Regions from separate parts of the Kitasatospora sp. NPDC001132 genome, predicted to be linked through region 2. Evidence: riboswitches for the same ligand, from Rfam matches in the RefSeq annotation. Region 2 holds a riboswitch; each other region holds the start of a gene.
What was found. Region 2 has a riboswitch for S-adenosylmethionine ahead of thrC (threonine synthase). Riboswitches for the same ligand answer to the same signal wherever they lie in the genome.
Positions count from the first base shown of each region.

Region 1 (6,347 bases), on a different contig from region 2:
GCCCATGCCGACCACGGTCGCGATCGCCAGCGCCTGTTGGCCCGGTGCGCCGAGGGCCCCGCCCAGCCGCTCGACCAGCGCCGTACGTCCGGTGAAGTCCGCGGCGTCTGGCGGAAGTTGGGCCGGTCTGGGGGCGCCGCTCCCGGCCGGGGCGACGGGTGCGTCCGCTGCCGCCCGGGCCTTGGCGCGCGGGTCCGACGACTCGGCGCCGGGCGCGCCGGGCTCCGCCGCTCCGGAGCCGGGCGGGACGGAGGCCGGCGGCACGGAGACGGGCGGGGCCGACCGCGGCGCGACGGCCGGTGCCGGGGCGGCGAGCGACGGGTCGCCCTCCAGGATCCGCTGGTGCAGCAGGTCCAGCTCCGCCCCCGGCGCCACGCCCAGTTCGGCCAGGAACAGCTGACGCGCGCCCCGGAACACCGCCAGCGCGTCCGCCTGCCGTCCGGCCTGGTACAGCGCCCGCATCAGCAGCCCGTAGGCCCGCTCGTGCAGCGGGTGCTCGGTGGTCAGCGAGGTCAGCTCCGGAATGCACCGGGAGTAGCGGCCCAGCGCCAGGTCCAGCGCGATCCGCTCCTCCAGCAGGGTCAGCCGGAGCTCCTGCAGCCGCTGGCGCTGGCGCTGCGCGAACGGGCCGGGGATGCCCGCCAGCGGCTCGCCCTGCCACAGCTCCAGCGCCTCGTTCAGCAGGTCGCGCGCCTGCTGCGGCTCCCCGGCCGCCGCCGTACGCTCGGCCTGCCCCGCCAGTTCCTCCGCCTGCGCCGCGTCCACCGCGTGCTTGGGCAGCACCAGCCGGTAGCCGTCCCCGACCGAGGTCAGCACCGTCGGCGCGTCCGGCTCCTCTCCGTGCAGGACCTTGCGCCACCGCCAGGCGTACGTGCGCACCGTCGTCATCGCGGTGCCCGGCGGCTCCTCGCCCCACAGGGCGTCGATCAGGTCGGTGGCGCTCGCGCCGTGCCCGGGCCGGAGCAGCAGCACCGCCAGCATCGCCTGCTGCTGGGGGCTGCCCACCTTCAGCGCGGTCGTGCCGCGCTGCGCTCTCATCAGTCCCAGCACCGAGAACCGGAATTCATCCATGACTGCACCTGCCCGCCTCATGTGCTCGCCCCCGCCCGCGCACGTGCCGTCCCCCGATTTGATGAGCCCCTATCAACCCACGCCACCGGGCGTGGTGTCGAGAGATCGTCGACCCGGTGGTGATCCGGTGTTGATCGGCCGTCACCACAATCGGTGGTGTGGCACCCGCCGCCGGCCAGGCCCCGGCCGTCGGACCCGCCACGTCCCCGGCCGCCCGGCCGCCGCCCGGGCGCCCCCACGGCTCTCGGAGGCGGACGCCCATGGACACCGACCTGATGCACACCGACCGGCCCGACACCGCCTCGTTCGGCACCGACCCGTTGACCAGCGACCTGCTCCACCGGCTGCTCGACGTCGACCCGGCCGCCGGGCCGGCCGAACTGCTCCACCGCGCCCGCGCCGACCGCCACCTCCCGTACCTGGTGCTCGCCGCGCTCTCCCGCGAGGGCGTGCGGATGGGCGGGCACGCCCGGGCCGAGCTGCAGCGCGCCCGCGACCGGGCCGAGTGTTACGCCCGGGTCGCCCGCGACCTCGCCGACGCCACCGGTGTCCGCCCGATCCGGGACCTCCCCCTGGCCGGCTACTACCCGCCGGACCTGCCCCGGCCGCTGGGCGGGCTCAGCCTCGTCAGCCCCACCGAGGCGACGCTCTGGCAGGCCGTCAACCGTCTGGTCACCGACCACCCGGTGGAGTCCGTCGAGGTCACCCTGCTCGGCGAGCGGCCCCGGCACACCGCCGTCACCCTGCGCTGGCCGGCCGAGGACCCGCTGCTCGACCCCTGGTACCAGGTGCGGGTCGCCACCGCCGCCCTCACCGGTGACCTCGCCACCGTCCCCGTCCGCCCCTACCTGGCCGCCGACGAACACGTGGAATGCCTGATCGCCCTCGCCGAGGAGGGGCTCGCGCGCACCTTCCTGACCGGCGACGTGATCGACGTGGCCCAGCTCGCCGGACAGCCCTTCGACCCCGCCGAGACCGCCGCGGTCCTCGCCGCCTACCGGCTCGCCCCGGAGGCCGCCGCCCTGCTCGACCTCGCCGCCGAGCACGTGCCGCTCGGCTCCCTGCGGGACGTGCGCACCGTCCTGGAGGCCGAGGTCGGCCCCGAACTCCGCCGCCGCCGGACCCTCACCCGCGCGCACCGGCCGCGCGGGGGGACCCTGCTGCGCCACGGCACCCTGCTGCGCCGCACCGTCATCCGGCACCAGTGGGACGAGGCCCTGCTGCTCCCGGCCGGCGGCGCCACCCTGCTGCTCACCCCGGTCGCCGACTACCTGCTCGGCGCCGAGGGCACCCGGCCGACGGCGCCGGAACGCGCCGCCGCCCTCGCCGCGCTGCGGGCCTGGGACACCACCGCCCCCGGCGGCCCGGACCCGGCCCCGCGCACCGGACTGTCGGAGCCGCGCCACCGCTGAGCGGGCCCGCCCCGCCCGCCGTCGAGAGCAGGGGGGCTTGGCAGCGGGCCCGGGGAGTCTTGTATCGTTCCTGGCGAATCATCCAGAGGGGTGGAGGGACCGGCCCTACGAAGCCCCGGCAACTCCCCGTTCGACCCGGCGTCCGAAGTACGCGCCGTGCCGTCCGGGATCAGTGCCAACTCCGGCCTGTCGCCAATGTGGCGCGGGAAAGATGAGGAGACACGGTGCTCTCTGTGCTGTCCTTCGCCCGGGCGCTTCCCGCCCCGGCGCTTTCGCGTACCCGTCTCGTGCCCGGCGCAGGCAATCGGCCGACTTCCGCGGCCCGTCCTCGCTGACCACCCCCCGGCTCCCCGCCAGGAGCCGCCGTGAGCAGCGCCGACCCGCTGCTCCCGGGCCTTGAGACTGGAGTACCCCACCCATGGAGAACACGAGCGGCGTCGGCGTGCTCGACAAGGTCACCTCGATCCTCGGGATCCTGGAGGCGGGCCCCGCCACCCTCGGCGGCCTCGTCGCGGCCACCGGCATGGCCCGCCCCACCGCCCACCGGCTGGCCGTCGCACTCGAACACCACCGTCTGGTCAGCCGGGACGTGCATGGCCGGTTCATGCTCGGCCCCCGGGTCGGCGAGCTCGCCGCGGCCGCCGGCGAGGACCGGTTGCTGGCCGCGGCCGGCTCGGTCCTCACCCAGCTGCGGGACCTCACCGGCGAGAGCGCCCAGCTCTACCGCCGGCAGGGCGAGGTACGGATCTGCGTGGCCGCCGCCGAACGCCTCACCGGCCTGCGGGACACCGTCCCGGTGGGCATCACCCTCCCCATGAAGGTCGGCTCCGCCGCCCAGATCCTGCTCGCCTGGGAGGAACCCGAGCGCCTCCACCGCGGGCTGCAGGGCGCCCGCTTCACCGCCACCGCCCTGAGCGGCGTACGGCGCCGGGGCTGGGCGCAGTCCGTCGGCGAGCGCGAACTCGGGGTCGCCTCCGTCTCCGCGCCCGTCCGTGGCCAGTCCAACCGGGTGGTGGCCGCGGTCTCGGTCTCCGGCCCGATCGAACGGCTCACCCGCCACCCCGGCGCCCAGCTCTCCCAGGCCGTCGTCGAGGCGGGCCGCCGCCTCACCGAGGCCCTGCGCCACGCCTGACGGGATGGGTGGCGGACCCGAATCCGCCACCCATCCCGGCCGGGGTGCCGCCGCCCCGGGTCAGGCCCGGGACAGCAGCACGGCGCGGGAGGGGCGGGGGATCCGGCTGATCACCGCGCCGATCAGCGTGCCGATCGACACCCCGAAGACCGCCGACACGGCCGCCAGGACCGACTGGGCCCCGTTCCCGACCTCTATCTGCGCCGTGTTCAACAGACCGAAGGAGCCCGGCACCACGATCCAGAACGCCGGCAGGTAGAGCACCTGCCAGAGCGGACCGCCCGGCAGCCAGTGCACCAGGGTGGCCGCGACCGCGGCGGCGACCGCCCCGGCCAGGCCGCCTATCGCCGCGCCGTGCACCGACCCCACCGCCACCTGGGCGGTCACGCTGACCGCGATCACGGCGACGATCCACGGGATGGCCGAGGGCGGTGTGTGGACGTTGACCACCACGCCGGCCACCGCGATCGCCAACCCCAGCGCGATCACCCACCAGCTGGGCTTGGCGACCTGGACGTTGGCCAGCGCGGTGGCCGGCATGCCGATCGCCGTCGCGGCCGCGGCCACCCCGGCGAGGAACAGCGCCAGCTGGACCGCGCCGGACACCAGCCTGGCCGTGCCCGCGCTGGCCGCGCCCGCCGCGATCTCGGACAGCCCGGTGACCAGCAGCCCGCCCGGCAGCAGGATCGCCAGGGTGGCCACGATCGTCCGCAGCGGGCCCTCCAGCAGCGAGGCCCGCGCGAGTGCCAGGACCAGCAGGGCGACCAGGAAGCCGGCCGTGACGGGCAGCAGCGGCCGCAGGTACGGCAGCCGTCGGGCGAGCACGGTCAGCCCCACCACGATCAGCGAACCGAACCCGGCCGCCAGCACGTTCGCCGCCGCCGGCTGGAGGAAGAGGCAGACCCCCACGCCGACCGGCAGCGCCCCGAGATCCGCCACCCACGCGGGCCAGCGGGCCGGCGCCCGCCGGATCCGGTCCAGTTCGGCCAGCGCCCGGGGCCCGTCGAGCTCGCCCGTCCGCAGCCGGTGCACCAGGTGGAGGACGTCGGCCGTCTGCTCGAACCGCAGCGCGCCGCCGACCGGCTGGAACCGGGTGGCCCCGTCCGCGTCCAGCGACACGAACAGCCCGTTGGTCAGCGCGGCGACCCGCACCTCCGGAGCCCCCAACGCCCGCCCCAGCCAGTGGAGTTCCTCTTCGACGTCATGGACGGGCAGGCCGCCGCCGAGCAGGGCCTCGCCGAGGTCGAGGAGCAGGCGGCGGAGCGGTTCGGGCGGGGCATCGGTGACCCGGACCAGGGAAGACGTGCTTGACATGGCAGGTATCGTCCCATCCCGCCCGAATCGGTCCGACTGTGCCCCGGTCTGTTCGGTTGCCCGCTGACTTCCGACGGCCCGGCCCCAGAGGCCGGCCCGGGAACACGAGCGCGCCCCGCCCCCGCGGCGACGGGCCGCCAGTGGTCCCTGAGATCCCGGACGCCGAAGAGGCAGGCGAAGGCGGCGTAGTCCCGGGTCATGCCGAGCAGGGACGGTTCGATGGCCGGGTACCTTGCCGTCTCCTCGACGCCGGGGCCAGGACCCGGGTGCGGCACTCCACGAATCCGTGAACAGTCGTTCCCACGGCCCCTTGTGCCGTGCCGCGCACCACCCCGCGCAAAGGAAGTCGGCGGGGCCGACTTCTCACGTTCCCGGCTTCGGGATGTTCCGGGGGTGGCCGGCGGATACCGAGGGCTTCACATCCGGGATCTCAGCACGTCGACCTCACAGCCCGGTGTGTAGGGGTCGAAGCCGTGCCCGATCAGCCAGCGGACCGCCAGCAGGCTGCGCAACGACCACCACGCGTGGATCACGTCGACGTCGATGCCGGTGCCGGTGCCGTAGCCGGCGATGACGTCGTCGAGGTGCTCCTCGTGTCCGAGCGTGAAGGTGGCGAGGTCGTACAGGGCGTCACCCCGGCCCGCCTCGGACCAGTCGATGATGCCCGTGACCTCGTCGCCGTCGACGAAGACGTGCGCGATCTGCAGGTCGCCGTGCGTGAACGCCGGGGACCAGGGCCGGAGTGCGGCCTCGGCGACCCGGCGGTTGCGGGTGACCAGGTCGGCGGGCAGGACGCCGTCCGTCACGAGGGATTCGCACTCGTCGTCGAGTTCCGCCGCCAGCGCGGTGATGCTCCGCCCGGCCCGTCCCGGCCAGGACGGCAGCGGCGCGTCGTGCAGCTTCCGGATGGCGGCGCCCGCCGCGGCCCACGCCGCCGGCGACCCGGTCGACGGCCCACCGAGGCGCCCGAGCGTCGTCCCCGGAACCGCGGCGAGCGCGAGCACGGGCGGCTTGCGCCACAGGACCTCCGGGGTCGGGACCGGCGCCAGGGACATCGCCTCGACCTCGACGTCGATGCGCGCCTGGTCGGCGTCCACCTTCAGGAACACGTCGCCGACCCGCAGAGTCGCACGCTCGGAATGGGCGACGACGACTTCGACCTCATCCATGGGCGACCAGTATCCCGGGGAAGGTCGCCGACGTCGCCGGGTTTCGCCCGCGATGACGTGGCCGACCTCGCCCCGCTGCCGGCACTTTCGTCAGGAGTGCTCAGCGGCCGATTGCCAACGGGTGGTCACCGCCCACCAGTTCGGCCGCCCGCTGGGGATCGCCGTCCGCCCGCGCGAGCAGTGCGGCGACGTCGTAGACCGGTGCGTCGGGGCCGCTGCCGAGGCCGAGGGTCAGGCCGGGTTCGCAGC
Region 1 covers NZ_JBSFKF010000002.1:246,520-252,866, reverse strand. The annotation lists gene ACWDBE_RS03285 (AfsR/SARP family transcriptional regulator) at 1-1,071, opposite strand, end outside; gene ACWDBE_RS03280 (hypothetical protein) at 1,332-2,483, shown strand; SAM riboswitch class I at 2,559-2,701, shown strand; gene ACWDBE_RS03275 (IclR family transcriptional regulator) at 2,902-3,615, shown strand; gene ACWDBE_RS03270 (threonine/serine exporter family protein) at 3,676-4,929, opposite strand; gene ACWDBE_RS03265 (phosphotransferase family protein) at 5,346-6,098, opposite strand; gene ACWDBE_RS03260 (HEAT repeat domain-containing protein) at 6,199-6,347, opposite strand, start outside.
Region 1: linked by a shared signal. The riboswitch ahead of ACWDBE_RS03275 (IclR family transcriptional regulator) and the one ahead of thrC (threonine synthase) in region 2 are both predicted to bind S-adenosylmethionine.

Region 2 (6,347 bases):
GACGTGGGTGGAGGACAAGGGGCGGGCGGTGGCCGTGCACACCCGGCGGACGGCGGCGCCGCAGGAGGCGTTGGAGCTGTTGCGGGCGCCGGTGGGGGAGTTGGCGGCCGAGTACGGGCTGGTGGTGGAGCCCGGTCGGCTGGTGCTGGAGCTGCGGCCGCCGGGGGTGGACAAGGGGGCGGCGCTGACCGGCTTCCTGCGGGAGCGGGGGGCCCGTTCGGTGCTCTACGCGGGGGACGACCTGGGGGACGTGGCGGCCTTCGCCGCGGTGGAGAAGCTGCGCGGCGAGGGTGTCGCGGGGGTGCTGGTGTGCGCCGGCGCGGTGGGGGACGCGCCGGTGCGGGAGCTGGCCGACCGGGCGGACCTGGTGGTCGCCGGGCCGGAGGGTGTGGTGGAGCTGTTGGGGGCCTTGGGGGACGCGCTCACAGCGCGTTGAGCTGGTCCAGGAACCACTGCTGCGGGGGGAGTGCGGTGGCCGCCGCCGCCAGGCGCTTGGTGCGGTCGGCGCGCTCCTCCGGGCTCATGGTGAGGCCGGCGTGGAGGGCGTCGGCGGTGGCGACGACGTCGTAGGGGTTGACGGTGAGGGCGTCGTCCTTGAGTTCGGCGTGGGCGCCGGCCTCGCGGGAGAGGACGAGGGCGCAGCCGCGGTCGGAGACCACGGGGACCTCCTTGGCGACCAGGTTCATGCCGTCGCGGATGGGGTTGACCAGGGCGACGTCGGCCAGCCGGTAGGCGGCGAGGGAGCGCGGGAAGTCGTCGTCGACGTGCAGGATCAGCGGTTGCCAGGTGGGGGTGGCGAATTCGGCGTTGACGGCCTCGGCGAGTTCCCGGACCCGTGCCGTGTAGTCGCGGTACTCGGCGAGGTCGGTGCGGGACGGGTAGGCGAAGGCGATGTGCACCACCCGGTCGTGCCACTGCGGGCGGGTGCGGAGCAGGTGCCGGTAGGCCAGCAGGCCGCGGACGATGTTCTTGCTCAGCTCGGTGCGGTCGACCCGGACGATGGTGCGGCGGTCGCCGACGGCCGCGCGGAGGGCGGCGAGGCGTTCGTCGACGTCGAGGCGGTGGGCGCGCTCACGCAGGAAGTCGGCGTCGGCGCCGAGGGCGTGCACGCCGAGGCGGGTGGTGCGGCCGTCGAGCGTGACGGAGAGCGCGTCGTGGTCGACGCCGGCGCCGAGGAGGTCCGCGCAGCAGGCGGCGAAGGCGCGGGCCCAGCGCTCGGTGAGGAAGCCGGCCCGGTCGGCGCCCAGGATGCCGGTGAGGACGGCCCGGGCGACGTCGTCGGGCAGCAGCCGGTAGTACTCGGGCGGGGCCCAGGGGGTGTGCGAGAAGTGGCCGATCCGCAGGTCGGGGCGGGCCTCCCGGAGCAGGGCCGGGACCAGGGAGAGGTGGTAGTCCTGGACGAGCACCGCGGCGTTCGGGGCGGCTTCGGCGGCCAGGGCTTCGGCGAAGGCCTCGTTGTAGGCCTGGTAGGCGGCCCACTCGGTGCGGAAGCCGGCGTCGAAGGCGGGGGCGGTGGGGGTCGCGTAGAGCAGGTGGTGGACGAACCAGAGGGTGGAGTTGGCGACGCCGTTGTAGGCGCGGGCGAAGGTCTGCGGGTCCAGGTCCAGCATCCGTACGGCCTGGCCGCCGACCGCGTGGCCGGCCAGGTCGAGGCGGCCGCGGGGGGCCCCGGCGGCGGCTCTGCGGTCGGAGTCGTCGAGGGCGGCACAGACCCAGACGGCGTTCGGGTCCTCGATGGCGGAGAGGCCGGAGACCAGGCCGCCGCCGCCCCGCCGCAGGGTCAGCGTGCCGTCGTCGGCGGTGCTGAAGGACACCGGTCCCCGGTTGGAGGCCACCAGGACGGGGGCGGTGCCGGTCGCGTTCGAACGGTTGGTCGTGAGATCGCCCATGGTTGGCATCTTGCCGGGGGCTCGGCGTGGCAAACCCGCGGGGCCTGTCTTCGAACCCCCGGCGTCGCCCCGCGGACGCGGGTTCGAGGACAGGCCCCTAATGACGGGTGGCGTATTCCGGCACGGTGTGCATCGGGGGGCGTTCCAGGGCGGTCACCGGGTGGGTGTGCGCGGTGAAGGCGCGGGTTTCCGGGTCGCGGGTGAACTGGGTGAGGTGGGGGTGGACGAGGTCGGCCGAGGCCTTGAGGCGGTGGGTGCGGTCGAGGCGTTCCAGGGCGGTCCGGTAGATGGTGGCGGCCATCCGGCCGAGGGCCTGGCCGTCCTGGTGGCGGTGGTGCCGGACGCCGACGTCCACCTGGGCCAGGGCGTCGAGGCCTGCCACTTCCAGGGCGTCGACCAGCAGGCCGAGTTCGACGCCGTAGCCGGTGGGGAAGGGCAGCCGTTCGAGCAGTGAGCGGCGGGCCGCGTACTCGCCGCCGAGGGGCTGGACGAAGCCGGCGAGTTCCGGCCAGTGGAGGTTGAGCAGGGGGCGGGCGACGAGTTCGGTGACCCGGCCGCCGCCGGCGGGCAGGACGGCGCCGTCCGACTCCAGCGGGCGGTCGTACATGGCCTTGACCAGCTGGATGGACTCGTCGGTGAGCAGCGGGCCGACGATGCCGGAGACGAAGGCCGGGTCGAACTCGCGCAGGTCGGCGTCGACGAAGCAGACGATGTCGCCGTGGGTGACCAGCAGGGAGCGCCAGAGCACCTCGCCCTTGCCGGGGACGGCGGGCAGCCGGGGGAGGATCCGGTCGCGGTGTTCCACCCTGGCGCCTGCCTCGGCGGCGACGGCGGCGGTGGCGTCGGTGGAGCCGGAGTCGACGACGACGAGTTCGTCGACGAGCGGGAGGCGTTCCATCAGCTCGCGGCGGACGGTGCGGACGATGTCGCCGACGGTGGCCTCCTCGTCCAGGGCGGGGAGGACCACGCTGACGGTGCGGCCGGTGCGTTCCTTGGCGTCGAGGAGGGTGCGGACCGGCCGGTCGGCCGCGCTCCAGGAGCGGCGGTGGAGCCAGGATGCCGCCTGCGGGAGGAGCTCGGGAGTCGGTTCGGCGGGCACGGAGGTCTCCTCGGCGGGGTCGGTGGAATCTGTCATCTCGCGTGGCGGACGGTCCCGTTCAGGATTGGCGCCTTCGGATACAGTCTTCGTACAGCGGTCGGACCTTCGCACGCCGGGGTCGCCGTTGAGCAGCACCACAATTTCACAAGCTCATCCAGAGGGACTGAGGGAACGGCCCGTTGACGTCCCGGCAACCTTCTCGCGCGGCTGTCGTCGACAGGCTCCGGCGGGACAGGTGCCAATTCCGGCCCGTGCGCGACCGCGCCACGGGGAAGATGAGGAGAGAGGCCTCGCCATCATGGCTATCGACACCGCCGCACCAGTTTCCGTCGACCTCGGCCCCGCCACCGCGCTGTCCTGTCGCGAGTGCGGCACCCGTTTCCCGCTCGGCCCCAGCTTCGCCTGCCTGGAGTGCTTCGGCCCGCTGGAGATCGCCTACGAGTTCGGCAGCGAGGGCGCCGAGGAGCTGCGCAAGCGGATCGAGGCCGGTCCGGCCTCCATCTGGAGGTACGCGCCGCTGCTGCCCGTTCCGGCGGACGTGGCCTCGAAGCCGAACCTGAACCCGGGGTGGACCCCGCTGGTGAAGGCGGACAACCTGGGCCGGGAGCTCGGGTTCACCGCCCAGCTGCACGTCAAGGACGACTCCGGGAACCCGACGCACTCCTTCAAGGACCGGGTGGTCGCGTGCGCGATCGAGGCGGCCCGGGCGTTCGGCTACACCACGCTGTCCTGCTCCTCCACCGGCAACCTGGCCGGCGCGGTGGGTGCGGCGGCGGCCAGGGCCGGGTTCCGGTCCTGCGTGTTCATCCCGCACGACCTGGAGCAGGGCAAGGTCGTCATGGCCGGGGTGTACGGCGGTGAGCTGGTCGGCATCGAGGGCAACTACGACGACGTGAACCGCTTCTGTTCGGAGCTGATCGGCGATCCGGCCGGCGAGGGCTGGGGCTTCGTCAACGTGAACCTGCGGCCGTACTACGGCGAGGGCTCCAAGACGCTGGCGTACGAGATCTGCGAGCAGCTCGGCTGGCGGCTGCCGGAGCAGATCGTGATCCCGATCGCCTCGGGCTCGCAGCTGACGAAGATCGACAAGGGCCTCCAGGAGCTGATCAGGCTGGGCCTGGTCGAGGACCGGCCGTACCGGATCTTCGGTGCCCAGGCCGAGGGCTGCTCGCCGGTGTCGGCCGCGTTCAAGGCCGGCCGGGACGTGATCAAGCCGGTCAAGCCGGACACCATCGCCAAGTCGCTGGCGATCGGCAACCCGGCCGACGGCCCGTACGTGCTGGACATCGCCCGCCGCACCGGTGGCGCGGTGGAGGACGTCACGGACGCCGAGGTCGTGGCGGCGATCCGGCTGCTGGCGCGGACCGAGGGGATCTTCGCCGAGACCGCGGGCGGGGTGACCGTCGGCGTGCTGAAGAAGCTGGTCGAGACCGGGCAGCTGGACCCGTCGAAGGAGACCGTCGCGATCAACACCGGCGACGGCCTGAAGACCCTGGACGCCGTCTCCGAGGCCGGGATGACCGCCGCCATCCGCCCGACGCTGGACTCGTTCCGCGCCGCCGGCCTCGTGTCCGCCTGAACCATCCGCCCCCCGCAAGGAGAAGTCATGAGCGCCAACGTCCGCATCCCCACCATCCTGCGCACCTACACCTCCGGCGCCGCCGAGGTGACCGCCGAGGGCGCCACCCTGGCCGAGGTCGTCGCCGACCTGGAGAAGAACCACGCGGGCATCTCGGCCCGCATCCTGGACGACACGGGCAAGCTGCGCCGCTTCGTGAACGTGTACGTGAACGACGACGACGTGCGCTTCGCCGAGGGCCTGGCGACCGGGATCGAGGACGGCGCCAGCATCTCGATCATCCCGGCGGTGGCCGGCGGCTGCTGAGCCCGCGAGAGAACCCGCGGTCGCCCGCGCGTACGGAATTCCGCTGTCCGTATGCGCGGGCGACCGCTCGCATTCCTGCGGGAATATTTCCGGGTCGAGTCGGAGTAGAGTGTCGCTCGGCTGGGAACAGGGTTTCCCTTTCGGCCCCGCAGTGCTCGTTCGGCCCCGCAGTGCTCGGCCCGGGGCGTCCGGCCGATGAGACCGGCCCGTGAAACCTGTCAGGCAGATGTCAGAATTACCGCAGGCATTTGGGTAATTCGTCCGCTATGTCCGGCGTGAAATGCCGAGAACATCCCGATTCGGTCCGTCCTGTCCCTTGACGCCGTACCGGAATTACCGGTGGTTGGGCCTGTTGCAGAGGGCGTCGATCCGGATACATTCAGCGGCGGTCGACGCAATCACCCGCTCGTCGGAGGCCGCCTGGCGTCCTGTGCGGAGGGTTGCGGCGTGCACGGCTGCGCCCAGGGGGGGTTCCCCGGGCCGGCCTTCAACCAACCCGGGCCCGCGACCTGCGGGCGCGTGAAGGGCCAGCACAGCACTAGGGGAGTTCGGAATGGCTCAGGGCACCGTCAAGTGGTTCAACGCGGAGAAGGGCTACGGCTTCATCGCGGTCGACGGTGGTGCGGACGTCTTCGTCCACTACAGCGCGATCCAGATGGACGGCTACCGCACCCTCGAGGAGGGCCAGCGGGTCGAGTTCGAGATCTCCCAGGGACAGAAGGGCCCGCAGGCGGACATGGTCCGCGCGGCGGTCTGACCCCTTCCGGCTCCAGGAGCTCGGCGCGGCCCCACGGCTGGTGACCTCTCGCTTCTCGACGGGCCCGTGCGACGCGTGTCGCACGGGCCCGTCGGCGTTCCCGGGCGGCTCCCGCGGCGGCTCGCGGATTGCCGATTGGGCTTGCACTCGACCACCCGGAGTGCTAATCATTGGCGTTAGCACTCACAGTGTGAGAGTGACAGCGGACCGGGTCGGTGAGGCCCCCGGGAGCGGCAGGGGAATGGACCTCCGCGCACCAGGGCCGTCCGTCGCGGGCACCCCTTGGTCCGAGCAGTCGACCGTGTCCCGGAGGACCACTTCTGATGGCCAAGATCATCGCCTTTGATGAGGAAGCTCGCCGCGGCCTTGAGCGTGGCATGAACCAGCTCGCCGACGCAGTGAAGGTCACGCTCGGCCCCAAGGGTCGCAACGTCGTGCTGGAGAAGAAGTGGGGCGCCCCCACGATCACCAACGACGGTGTCTCCATCGCCAAGGAGATCGAGCTCGAGGACCCGTACGAGAAGATCGGTGCCGAGCTCGTCAAGGAGGTCGCCAAGAAGACGGACGACGTCGCGGGTGACGGCACCACCACCGCCACCGTGCTCGCCCAGGCCCTGGTTCGCGAGGGTCTGCGCAACGTCGCCGCCGGCGCCAACCCGATGGCCCTGAAGCGCGGCATCGAGAAGGCCGTCGCGGCCGTCTCCGACCAGCTGCTGG
Region 2 covers NZ_JBSFKF010000030.1:38,149-44,495, forward strand. The annotation lists gene otsB (trehalose-phosphatase) at 1-436, shown strand, start outside; gene ACWDBE_RS30305 (alpha,alpha-trehalose-phosphate synthase (UDP-forming)) at 423-1,889, opposite strand; gene ACWDBE_RS30310 (glucosyl-3-phosphoglycerate synthase) at 1,987-3,024, opposite strand; SAM riboswitch class I at 3,136-3,270, shown strand; gene thrC (threonine synthase) at 3,287-4,567, shown strand; gene ACWDBE_RS30320 (MoaD/ThiS family protein) at 4,595-4,873, shown strand; gene ACWDBE_RS30325 (cold-shock protein) at 5,427-5,630, shown strand; gene groL (chaperonin GroEL) at 5,954-6,347, shown strand, end outside.

Region 3 (6,347 bases), on a different contig from region 2:
CCTGCGCCTTCAGGGCCTCCAGCTCACCGCTCACCCGGCGGGTCTCGGCCTGCGCCCGGCGGGTGTCGCTCTCCAGCGACCGCACCTTCTTGCGCAGCGACTCGGCCTCCTTGCGGACACCGTCGGACTCGGCCCGCTGCCGGTCCAGGTCCGCCCGGGCGGCGGCCCGTACCTCGGCCAGCTCGGCCTGCAGCTTCTCCACCAGCCGGGCGGCCTCCGCGGCCGCGTCCTCGGCACCGGCCCGCTCGGCCTCCTCGCCGGCCTCGGCCACCAGCCGGCTCCAGCCCGCCGAACGCACCAGGTAGGCGGCGGCCGCGACGTCCATCGGATCGGCGGCGCTCGGGACGGTGCCGCACTCCAGCGCCCTCACCAGGTCCGGCTGCCCGAGGCGCAGCCGCTCGGCTATCCGCACCCGGAAGGCCGGCTCCGCCTCCAGCGCCGCCGCCAGCGCCGTGGCCGCGTACTTGGCCCGCCGCACCGGGGTGAACTTGACGTACTGGCGCAGGCTCTGCGGGAGCTCGGCCGGCGGCAGCCCGCCGAGCGCGTCCGAGGCCAGCCCGACCACGCGCCGGCGCACCCCCTCGGGCAGCGGCCGGTCGAGCTTCTCGGCCACGCGCTCCGCCGCGGGCTCGGAGGAGTCGTCCGCCGTCCCGGCCGCCTCGGCCTGGGCCTCGGCCGCAGCGGGCTGAAGCCCCTGGGCTTCGCCGGGCTCCTTCGCTGCGTCCACCACGTCCTCGGCTCCGATCCTGGTCCAGCGGGGTCGGCCGCGGCCGCCCCTGTCGTCACGCTCCGTGCGTCTTGTTCTGTATTGTCCCGTGCGGCGCGGGCGGGTGCTCCGCGCACCCGCCCGCCGCGGCGGCGGGGATCAGCCCTGCTCGGCGGGGGCCTGCTCCCCCTCGGCACCCGGGCGGGCCACCAGCTCGACCTGGTCCACCGCGTTGCACCAGCGGCAGCGCACCGACTCGATCGTCTCGCTGAGCACCTCGGTCTCCTCGACCTCGGACTCGCCGGCCAGGTCGAAGTGCAGGAACTCGGTCACCCGCGCGGTGCGGGTCACGTCGAAGCGGGTGAGGTTGCCGCACAGGGTGCAGCGCCAGCGCGTCTCGGCGGTCAGGGCGGGGACGGTCATCGGGGGTCCTCTCGGGTGGTCCCTGGGTGGGCTAGGCGCTCCCCCCGGAGCCCCGGCATCGGCGGCGGGAGGCGGGAATGCCCGCCCCAAGCCTATTGCCTGGGGCAACCACCGCGGCCACCGGTCGCCTGAACTCCCCGGCTAGTCCACCTGCCGTAAACCACCGTGTCACCTGCGGCGCCCGGAGGGATGCTTGGCCGCATGGCGCTCGCGGTCCCCGACCACACCGCCGCCCGGGCCGGCCGCCCGGCGGTGCCCGTCCCGGTGGTCAGCTACGCCCTGATCGCCCTCAACACCCTGGTCTTCCTGCTCGGCCCCGCCGCCGGGCTCAACCCGCTGTACGGCACCGGCCAGGCCCGGGTCTGCTCGGAGCAGCGGTACGAGCAGCGCTGGGGCGCCGTCCCGGCCGAGGTGCTGGCCGGACGGCCGCTGACCGCCGAGCAGCTGGCCGAGGCCCCCGACCCGGCCCCCGGCTGCCCGGCCGCCCCGACCCCGGGCAAGCACCCGGCCCTGTCCGTCCTCACCGGGCTGTTCCTGCACGCCGGCTGGCTGCACCTGCTGGGGAACCTGCTCTTCCTCCAGGTCTTCGGCCCCACCGTGGAACGGCGGCTCGGCCGGGCCAGGTACGTCCTCTTCTACCTGGCCGCCGGCAGCCTGACCACGTACGGCTTCGCGCTCGCCGAGGCGCACTCGCCGAACTCCACCCGGGTGCTCATCGGGGCCTCCGGGGCGATCGCGGCCGTCCTCGGTGCCTATCTACGCCTCCACCCCCGGGCCCGGGTGACCACCCTCGTCCCGCTGCTCCTCTTCCTGCCGCTGCGCTTCCCCGCCTGGCTGGTGCTCGGCCTCTGGTTCGCCCTGCAATGGTGGTCGGTGCACTCGGCCGGCCCCGGGGTGGCCTACCTGGTCCACGTGATCGGCTTCTCGGCCGGGTTCCTCTACGCCTGTACCGCGGTCCGCCACCCCCCGAGACGACCGCGCCGACGCCCGATACGCTGGCGGCACCCCACAAAGGAGCCCGAACTGTGATCACCGCCATCGTCCTGATCAAGACCAGTGTCGACCGCATCCCGGAGATCGCCGAGTCCATCGCCGCCATCGAGGGCGTCAGCGAGGTCTACTCGGTGACCGGCGGCTACAACCTGGTGGCGATGGTGCGGGTGCGCCGGCACGACGACCTGGCCGAGGTCATCCCGGGCCGGCTCAACAAGGTCCCGGGCGTGGCCCACACCGAGACCCAGATCGCCTTCCGCACCTACTCCCAGCACGACCTGGAGGCCGCCTTCGCCCTCGGCCTGGACGAGTAGCGGTCAGCCCTCGCGCCGAGAGTCGGCGACGCAACGCCCGCCCTCGTTGCGGTAGTTCCACGCCGCACCGTCCGTGACCAGCTCCCGGACGGCGGTCAGGAAGCGGTCGACGTGCTCGTCCGGCGTCCCGGCGCCGAAGCTCACCCGGATCGCGTTCAGGCTGCGCTCGCCCGGCAGCGAGGACTCGGGCGCCCCGCACTCGGACGGCGCGACGTCCTCGTCCCCGAGCAGCGTGCGCACCAGCGGGTGGGCACAGAACAGGCCGTCGCGCACCCCGATGCCGTACTCGGCGGACAGCGCGGCCGAGAAGTGCGAGCTGTTCCAGCCCCGGACGACGAAGGACAGCACGCCCACCCGTGCGGAGTCGGCCCCGAACAGGTTCAGCACCTTGACCTGCGGGATCGCGGCCAGCCCGGCCGTCAGCCGGGCGACCAGCTGCCGCTCGCGGGCCTCCAGCGCGTCGAAGCCGGCCTCGGTCAGCGCCCGGCAGGCCGAGGCGATCGCGTAGGCGCCGATGACGTTCGGCGAGCCGGCCTCGTGCCGGGCCGGGCCGGTGTGCCACTGCACGGCCACCGAGCCGTCGGCCGCCCGGGCCACCGTCCGGGTCGCCCCGCCGCCGGCCAGGTACGGCTCGGCCTCGTCCAGCCAGTCCGCCCGGCCGGCCAGCACCCCGGCGCCGAACGGCGCGTAGATCTTGTGGCCGGAGAAGGCGATCCAGTCGACGTCCAGTTCGCGCACCGAGACCCGGTGGTGCGGCGCCAGCTGGGCGGCGTCCAGCACCACCCGGGCGCCGTGCCGGTGCGCGGTCCCGGTCAGCTCGGCGACCGGCCACAGCTCGCCGGTCACGTTGGAGGCGCCGGTGACGCAGAGCAGCTTGGGGCCCTCGGGTGCCTCGGCGAGCGCGGCGTCCAGCGCGGCCACCGCCTCGGCCCGCGAGCGCGGCGCCCGCAGGTAGGTGACGTCCAGTCCGGCGTGCGCCCAGGGCAGCAGCGAGGCGTGGTGCTCGGTCTCGAAGGCGAACACCCGGGTGCCGGCCGGAACGGCGGCGGCCAGCAGGTTGAGCGAGTCGGTGGTGGCCCGGGTGAAGACCACCTGGTCGCCCTCCCGCAGGTCGAGGAACTCGCCGACGGTGCGGCGGCTCTGCTCGAACAGGTCGGTGGACAGCTGGGAGAGGTACCCGGCCCCGCGGTGGACGCTGCCGTAGTACGGCGCGTAGGCGGCGACGTCGTCCCACACCCGCTGGAGCGCCGGCGAGCTGGCCGCGTAGTCGAGTGCCGCGTAGCCGACCTTCTCACCGCTGGCGAGCGGGACCTGGACGTCGGTGCCGAGGACGGCGAGCGGGGCGCAGATTTCGGTGGCGACGGGGGACATGGGGATGCACTCCTTCAAGGGGTAAGGGACCCCGGGAGTGTCATTCGTCCGGCGTCCGCGCTTGTCGCACGGACGGCTTGCCGTGACGACCCGGTCCTCACCCAGGGCACCCCGCCACGGACGGAGGGTTGCCGGACAGCAAGCTGGGGCTTCGCGCTGTCACTCATGACCTGGCGAAGACTCTAGGCCGCGCCCATCGGGCGGTCAAACGGGCGTCCGGCATCCGGACAGCGTGAGGGGCCCGCGGGAGGAGTTCCCGCGGGCCCCGTCAACTGCCGTGTCAGATCCGGCTGGTGGCCTCCGACCAACGCCGCAGCAGGTCCTGGGCCGCGCCGGAGTCGATCGCCCTGGCGGCCCGCTCCATGCCGGCCGCCAACTGCTCGGCGAGCGGTGCGTCGCGCAGGTCGAGCGCGACCAGCGCCGCCGCCGTGTTCAGCAGGACGGCGTCCCGGACCGGCCCGTGCTCCCCCGCCAGCAGCCGCCGCGCGACCTCCGCGTTGTACGAGGCGTCCGCCCCGCGCAGCGCCTCGATGCCGACCAGCTCGATGCCGACGTCCCGCGGGTCGAAGGCGGTCCGGGTGACCGCCCCTTCGCGCACCAGCCAGACCTGAGAGGTGGTGGTGATGGTCAGCTCGTCCAGTCCGTCGTCGCCGCGGAAGACCAGCGCCGTCGCACCCCGCTCGGCCAGGACCCCGGCGATCAGTCCGGCCAGCCGGGTGTCGAAGCAGCCGATGGCGTGCGCGGTGACCTTGGCCGGGTTGGTCAGCGGGCCGAGGATGTTGAAGGAGGTCGGCACCCCGAGGTCGCGCCGCGCGGTGGCGGCGTGCCTCATCGAGGGGTGGAACTTCGCCGCGAAGCAGAAGGTGAGCCCGACCTCCTCGGCCACCTCGGCGACCCGCCGGGCCGAGAGGTCCAGCGCCACCCCGAGCTTCTCCAGCACGTCCGAGGAGCCGCTGCTCGAGGAGGCCGACCGGTTGCCGTGCTTGACCACCTTGGCGCCGGCGGCCGCCGCGACGATCGCGGACATGGTGGAGATGTTGACGGTCTTCGCCCGGTCGCCGCCGGTGCCGACGATGTCCACCGCCGGGCCGGGGATGTCCAGCGGCTCCGCGTGCGCGTACATCGCGTCGACCAGGCCGCCGATCTCCTCGACCGACTCGCCCTTGGCCCGCAGCGCGATCATGAACCCGGCCACCTGTACGGGGGACGCCTCGCCGCTCATGATCCGGTCCATCGCCCACGCGGTGGACGAGCGGTCGAGGTCCTCCCCCCGCAACAGCGCCGCCAGGAGGTCCGGCCAGGTGCGGACCACCTGCGCGGGGTCGCTACCGCCGTTCGCAGGGTTCACGTTCACCATGGCTGACTCCAGCTGTTGTCGGTTCCCCACTACGGGGGGACGTCCGTACGGATGGAGCCAGCCTATCGAGCGAAGCCTCCGCTTCTACCCCTGTCCTTTCCAGTTGCCGGGCCGCCTTCAGCGGACTGCCGGAGTCCGCTTCGCCAGTCGCGCCCGCAGCAGGGTGGCCGCCGCCTCGGCCAGCGCCACCGGCTCCACCGGGTGGGAGATGGCCGCGTCGGCCCGGCTCCAGGCGGCGAGCCAGGAGTCCTGCGGCCGGCCGATCAGCACCAGCACCGGCGGGCAGCCGTAGATCTCGTCCTTGAGCTGGCGCGCGAGGCCCAGCCCCCCGGCCGGAACGGCCTCACCGTCCAGCACGCAGAGGTCCACTCCCCCCTTCTCCAGTGCCTTGAGCACCGCGGGGGTGGTCGCGCACTCCAGGTAGGTCAGTTCCGGAAGGTCCTCGGCGGGCCGGCGGCCGAGCGCCGTCAGCACCTGCTCGCGGGTGTTGCGGTCGTCGCTGTAGACGAGGACGGTGAGCATCTCATCGGTCGTGTACGCCATGGGCCCTGCTCCCTCAAGTGTGATCCGGACCACGTTCGCCTGATCCGGATGCTACTCCCGATCACCCCCGCCGAGTCCTCCTCGTGCAGCTTCCCGGCCAACCGGGCCGCACCCCGGCTCACCCACCCGGAGGACGGTCCGTCACCCGATCCCGTCCGGTCCACCCGTACGGCCGACCCCGGGTCCCGTCCCCTACCTCCTGCGGCTGCTCCGGCCGTGCAACGACGCACCGGGCAACGGGGTCGCGGGCCCCTCCGAGGAACCATCAGAAAAGGGACACGCCGCTGCTCAGCCCCCGTCCGGACCCGGCGCCGCCCCCCAAGCGGGCATACCGCACGCACCGGACACTCCGAGGGACACCCCCCGACGTGAAGACGGAATAAGGGACCGACATAATGTCCGTCGTGGCGACAGCAACAGCAGTAGAAACCGGGCACGCGCACGGATCGGTCAACCGGCCGAACATGGTCAGCGTCGGAACGATCGTCTGGCTCAGTTCCGAGTTGATGTTCTTCGCGGCCCTCTTCGCGATGTACTTCACGCTCCGCTCCGTCAAGGGGCCGGAGTTCTGGACCGAGAAGGCCCACGCCCTCAACGTGCCCTTCTCGTCGGTCAACACCACGATCCTGGTGCTCTCCTC
Region 3 covers NZ_JBSFKF010000003.1:40,755-47,101, forward strand. The annotation lists gene ACWDBE_RS04585 (NYN domain-containing protein) at 1-613, opposite strand, end outside; gene ACWDBE_RS04590 (hypothetical protein) at 866-1,129, opposite strand; gene ACWDBE_RS04595 (rhomboid family intramembrane serine protease) at 1,331-2,158, shown strand; gene ACWDBE_RS04600 (Lrp/AsnC family transcriptional regulator) at 2,155-2,436, shown strand; gene ACWDBE_RS04605 (aminotransferase class V-fold PLP-dependent enzyme) at 2,440-3,807, opposite strand; SAM riboswitch class IV at 3,860-3,978, opposite strand; gene trpD (anthranilate phosphoribosyltransferase) at 4,088-5,164, opposite strand; gene ACWDBE_RS04615 (response regulator) at 5,282-5,707, opposite strand; gene ctaE (aa3-type cytochrome oxidase subunit III) at 6,103-6,347, shown strand, end outside.
Region 3: linked by a shared signal. The riboswitch ahead of ACWDBE_RS04605 (aminotransferase class V-fold PLP-dependent enzyme) and the one ahead of thrC (threonine synthase) in region 2 are both predicted to bind S-adenosylmethionine.